One region of the Clostridium nitrophenolicum genome, then DNA from elsewhere that is predicted to be linked to it. Evidence: a T-box and tRNA genes for the amino acid it is inferred to sense, from the RefSeq annotation. Region 1 holds a T-box; the other holds one or more tRNA genes.
The links. The T-box of region 1 lies ahead of serS (serine--tRNA ligase). A T-box ahead of a tRNA ligase gene usually reads a tRNA of that ligase, here a tRNA-Ser.

Region 1 (3,139 bases):
TGCCATTTTCACCATTTACACGAATTTTTAATCTACGTGCTTGTGCATCACCTAGGTTAGAACAGCTTCCTATTTCAAAGTATTTTTTCTGTCTAGGAGACCAAGCTTCTACGTCTACTGATTTTACTTTTAAGTCTGCTAAGTCACCTGAGCAGCATTCTAAAGTTCTTACTGGTATATCTAAAGAACGGAATAGATCTACTGTATTTTGCCATAATTTATCGTACCACATCATGCTGTCTTCTGGCTTACATACAACAATCATTTCTTGCTTTTCAAATTGGTGAATTCTATATACTCCTCTTTCTTCAATACCATGAGCTCCTTTTTCTTTTCTGAAGCAAGGTGAGTAACTAGTTAATGTGTGTGGTAAAGATTCTTCTGGTAATATAGTATCAATAAATTTACCAATCATAGAATGTTCGCTAGTTCCTATTAAATATAAATCTTCACCTTCTATTTTGTACATCATAGCATCCATTTCTGCAAAACTCATAACACCAGTTACAACTTCGCTACGAATCATGAAAGGTGGAATGCAATATGTAAAACCACGGTTTATCATAAAGTCTCTAGCATAGGAAATTACTGCAGAATGAAGTCTAGCAATATCTCCCATTAGGTAATAGAAACCATTACCAGCAACCTTTCTAGCACTGTCTAAGTCAACTCCATTGAATTTTTCCATGATGTCAGTATGATATGGAACTTCAAAATCAGGTACAACTGGCTCTCCATAACGCTGAACTTCAACATTTTCACTATCGTCTTTACCAATTGGAACACTTGGGTCAATTATATTTGGAATAGTCATCATATTCTTTTTAATTTTTTCTTCCAATTCGCCTTCTTTTGCTTCTAATTGAGCTAAACGTTCAGACTCTGCTGTAACCTTTTTCTTCATTTCTTCTGCTTCTTCTTTTTTGCCTTGAGCCATTAATCCGCCGATTTCCTTTGAAATCTTGTTTCTATCAGCTCTTAAAGCATCTGCTTCTGTCTTTACATTTCTAAGTTCAAGGTCCATAGCGATTACCTCATCTACTAAACCTAACTTATTATCCTGAAACTTTTTCTTCATGTTTTCCTTAACAATTTCAGGGTTTTCTCTTACAAATCTTAAATCTAACATAATTTTCCCTCCTAAGTTAAATGTAAATATTATTTTGTCTTAAACCATAAGATAAAAAAACTTCCGTCCCATATATAAACATTTATATATGGGACGGAAGGAATCCGCGTTGCCACCCAAATTGCTGATCTATAATAAGAACCAGCCACTCGACAGTAGTATAAAGGCTACCAACCTTTCGATTCATCACCGACAGCTCCAAAAGTGGAACGATTTAACCTTTCACCGATTCTCACCAACCATCGGCTCTCTAAAGAAATTTATAAATCATAGCTTTTATCAACACTGTTTCCCTAATATATATTATAACCTAATTATACATAATTTTATACGTATTTGCAAGTAAAGACTTAATTTAATATTTCTCACCAATTTATAACAGTCTAAGGGGTAAGGTATCATAAGCAGGTAATAAGAATAATCTATCTTTACTTATGGGCTAAATATTCAATTTTTAGGTCAAGAAAATTTATAATAAGATTTACCATAGTTAATTTTAAGATAGACTTTTTGATATCAGTATATTATTTAAAAGCACCTTTATATTGCTCTGGATAATCAATATCTAGATTTCTAATTTTTGCTTCATTTAATACAAAGTATGGATTTCTTAAAAGTTCCCTACCAATTGCAACTAAGTCTGATCTATCATTTGATATTATTTCCTCCACCATATTAACATCTGTTATCAATCCAACAGCTATTGTAGGAATATTACATTTAGTCTTAATTGTATTTGAAAAATTAACTTGATATCCTGGGTACGTATTTATTTCTGCTGGAACCAATCCTCCTGTACTTACATGTACAATGTCAATATATTCTTTGACATCATTTATAATTTCAACCATGTCATGTAAATTTATTCCACCATTTTTATAATCATAAGCTGACACTCTAAGCAAAATTGACTTTTCCTTTGGCCATACTTCAACTACCACTTGTAGTACTTCTTTAAGAAATCTTGTTCTATTTTTTATATTTCCGCCATATTCGTCTACTCTTAAGTTTGATAATGGTGATAGGAATTGATGTATCAAATAGCCATGAGCTGCATGTATTTCTATAGCATCAAATCCAGCCTCATCAGCTCTTTTAGCTGCCTCTTTAAAGCTTAGTATAATTTCTTTTATTTTATCTTTAGTTAGTTCTTTAGGTAATGAACTTTTTTCATCAAATTTAACTGCACTTGGAGCCACAACTTCACCAGCTGCTCCTACGTATTTTCTTCCACCATGATTTAATTGAATAGCAATTTTAGAACCATACTTCTTAACACCATTAACAATGTTTTTTAATCCATCTACGTGAGCATCATCCCAAATTCCTAAATCATTATCTGTTATTCTTCCATTTTTAGCTACTCCTGTAGCTTCAACTATGATAAGACCAACTCCGCCAATAGCTCTTGTAACATAATGATTGTAATGAAATTCATTTGCTTTGCCAGTCTCATCAGAAGAATACATGCACATCGGTGGCATAACAATCCTGTTCTTTAAATTTGTATTTTTTAAAATATAACTTTTGAAGGTATTCATAATTTTAATCTCCTTTTATTTAAATTTCTTGCTTATTGCCATTATATTTTATATACTATACTTTGAAAAGTAGTGATATTTTTTTCATATAATTTCAAAAAAGTAAGTAATGTGATAAATCAATAGATGAAAGGAATTTTATTTATGTCAGAAATTAAACTTGAACGTGGAAATCCTTCTGATAAATGTCCTATAGAAGCGGCAATAGATATCATAGGTAGCAAATGGACATTTCTAATAATAAGAGATTTATTAATAGACGGAACAATAAGATTTGGTGATTTGTTACGTTCTCTAGAAGGAATAAGCCCAAAAACCCTATCTCTTAGACTTCGCGAATTAGAAAAATTCGGTTTAGTTAATAGAATCGTTTATCCAGAAGTTCCTCCAAAAGTTGAATATGAATTAACTGAAAAAGGTAAAAAATTAGAAGCTGTATTTATAGAATTGAAGAAGTGGGGACTTACAA
Region 2 (3,139 bases), 1.7 Mb from region 1:
TGATAAAGCATCTTGCTGTTTGTATGCAGTACTTTCTATTCTTTCTTTTATGATATTCATTCCTTCTTTTATTATGTAATTAAATATTTCTTCCTTGCTTTTAAAATGATAATATAATGTTCCTTTTGCTACTCCCGCATCAGACGCTATTGAATCCATTGTTGCACCACTATAACCGTTTTGCGAAAATATTTTTATAGCAGATTCAAATATTGTTCTTTTTGTTTTATTCATCAATACCACTCCAGATTTATATATTAGTTGACCGGTCAGTATAGTTATTTCAATTTACATTATACTATGTTGTTAAAATAACTCAATAGTTTTTAGAACTTTTAGGAGTTATTTCATTATAAATTGACAATAAATAAATAATAACTGATAATTATAATAAGTATTTTATACTACATCAAAAATAAATATTAACACAAGAGAGGTCTGTATATGGTTAAATATTACAATAGAAAAATAAAACAATATGAAATAGAAAAAGTCGCAGGAGATAAATATCTTCAATGGACATATTCATCTCCTGTTGGAATGAAGTTATTGGAGTTATTAATTAAGAAAAAGTTTTTTTCTAAAATATATGGTTCGTTTTGTGATAGTAAGAGAAGTATTAAAAAAGTTCATTCTTTTATTAAAGATTTTGATATTAATATGACTCATAGTGAAAAAAGTGCAGATGAGTTTGAATCATTTAATGACTTCTTTACAAGAAAGTTAAAAAAAGAAGCAAGACCTATAGATAATGATATTAACTCTTTAATTTCTCCTGGTGATGGAAGACTTCTAGCCTATGAGAATATTGATTTAAATAAGTTGGTTCAAGTAAAAGGCTTCACATATAGTTTAGGTAAACTTATAAATAATCCTAGTATATCTGAAAAATTCTCAGAGGGTATTTGCTTAATATTGAGACTTTGTCCTACTGATTATCATAGATTTCATTTTATAGATGACGGTGTGTGTGAGGAGACCATAAAAATTACTGGAGATTATTATTCTGTAAATCCAACTGCTTTAGAACAAATTCCTGAGCTTTTCTGCAGAAATAAAAGAGAGTGGAGTATTTTTCATTCTAAAAACTTTGGAGATATACTTCACATAGAGGTAGGTGCTACTTGTGTAGGTTCCATTATACAAACATATTCACCTGGAATGGATATAAAAAAAGGTGATGAAAAGGGCTATTTTAAGTTTGGTGGCTCGACAACAATACTATTCTTAGAAAAGAATAAAGTAAAAATTGATAAAGACATAATTGAACAATCTTCTAAAGGATATGAAAGTAGAGTATTAATGGGTGAAAAGATAGGTAAAAAAATAAAAGCTTGTGATGAATAATCACAAGCTTTTTATGGTGCGTCGGAGAGGATTCGAACCCCCGACCAACTGGTTCGTAGCCAGCTACTCTATCCAACTGAGCTACCGACGCATATTTAACATAATTATTTTAACATAAATGTTCAAAAAAATCAAATTAATATTAATTATTATATGCTATAAATCAAAATTTATTAATATGGTTAGTTTAAAACACATTATGCTACAAATTAAAAAACACCTTAATTCAGGTGCTTACATGGCGGAGAAAGAGGGATTTGAACCCTCGCGCCGGTTTCCCGACCTACGCCCTTAGCAGGGGCGCCTCTTCGGCCACTTGAGTATTTCTCCATGCCCTAATTTTAGTTAAAAAAAAATTGGCGGAAAGACAGGGATTCGAACCCTGGGTACGGTCACCCGTACGCCGGTTTTCAAGACCGGTGCCTTAAACCAACTCGACCATCTTTCCATACATCCAATATTAAACATGATAACATATTTAATTAAGAAAGTCAACAATATTTTTACTCTAATATAATTTTATATTATTTAAATTAGATAAGCACCATAATAGGTGCTTACATGGCGGAGAAAGAGGGATTTGAACCCTCGCGCCGGTTTCCCGACCTACGCCCTTAGCAGGGGCGCCTCTTCGGCCACTTGAGTATTTCTCCATGCCCTAATTTTAGTTAAAAAAAATTGGCGGAAAGACAGGGATTCGAACCCTGGGTACGGTCACCCGTACGCCGGTTTTCAAGACCGGTGCCTTAAACCAACTCGACCATCTTTCCTTGCCTGTTGACATGTATTATTATATCAACCATAAGTACATATGTCAACAGTTCTTTTTGAAAATATTTATGTTATTTTATTACTTCTCTTCCGCCCATATATGGCCTTAAAACTTCTGGAATTACTACACTTCCATCTGCTTGCTGATAATTTTCAAGAATTGCAGCTAAAGCTCTTCCAACAGCAACTCCCGAACCATTTAATGTATGTACATATTGTAGCTTACCTTTTTCAGTTTCTTTATATTTTATATTAGCACGTCTTGCTTGAAAATCTTCAAAGTTACTACAACTTGATATCTCTACATATCTATTGTAGCTTGGCATCCAAACCTCTATATCATATTTAAGCGCTGCCGTAAATCCTAAGTCCCCCTTACATATTCTGACCACTCTATAAGGAATTCCTAATCCTTGAAGAACTTCTTCCGCATCATTAGTTAACTTTTCAAGCTCCTCATAGGATTGCTCTGGCTTTGTAAATTTAACAAGCTCAACCTTATTAAATTGGTGCTGTCTTATAAGACCTCTTGTATCTCTTCCTGCTGAACCAGCTTCAGCTCTAAAACATCCGCTATAAGCCACATGTTTTATTGGCAAATCTTCGCCTTTTAAGACTTCATCTCTATAGAAATTAGTTACAGGCACTTCTGCCGTTGGTATTAAGTAGAAATCATTGTTTGAAACTCTAAATGCATCTTCTTCAAACTTTGGCAGCTGTCCTGTTCCAATCATACTAGTTCTATTAACCATGTATGGTGGTAACAACTCTTCATAGCCATGTTTTTCAGTATGAAAGTCTAAAAAATATGATATAAGTGCTCTTTCAAGTCTAGCTCCTAACCCCCTATAAAAAGTAAATCTCGAACCTGCAACCTTTCCTCCTCTTTCAAATTCTAATATATTAAGGTTTGTTCCTAAATCCCAATGAGCCTTAGGTTCAAAATCGAATTTTGTAGTCTCTGACCATTTTCTTATCTCTATGTTATCTGCATCTGTTTCTCCATCTGGAACCTTAGGAT

Region 2: it encodes a tRNA-Ser, which carries the amino acid that the T-box ahead of serS (serine--tRNA ligase) is inferred to sense. The anticodon was not compared.

What each region holds. Positions count from the first base shown of each region.
Region 1 covers NZ_AP042469.1:1,592,365-1,595,503, reverse strand. The annotation lists gene serS (serine--tRNA ligase) at 1-1,129, opposite strand, end outside; T-box leader at 1,216-1,421, opposite strand; gene namA (NADPH dehydrogenase NamA) at 1,654-2,670, opposite strand; gene ACZ5N4_RS07435 (winged helix-turn-helix transcriptional regulator) at 2,815-3,139, shown strand, end outside.
Region 2 covers NZ_AP042469.1:5,634,246-5,637,384, reverse strand. The annotation lists gene ACZ5N4_RS26840 (TetR/AcrR family transcriptional regulator) at 1-234, opposite strand, end outside; gene ACZ5N4_RS26835 (phosphatidylserine decarboxylase) at 445-1,347, shown strand; tRNA gene ACZ5N4_RS26830 (tRNA-Arg) at 1,362-1,438, opposite strand; tRNA gene ACZ5N4_RS26825 (tRNA-Ser) at 1,587-1,677, opposite strand; tRNA gene ACZ5N4_RS26820 (tRNA-Ser) at 1,705-1,795, opposite strand; tRNA gene ACZ5N4_RS26815 (tRNA-Ser) at 1,910-2,000, opposite strand; tRNA gene ACZ5N4_RS26810 (tRNA-Ser) at 2,027-2,117, opposite strand; gene serS (serine--tRNA ligase) at 2,190-3,139, opposite strand, start outside.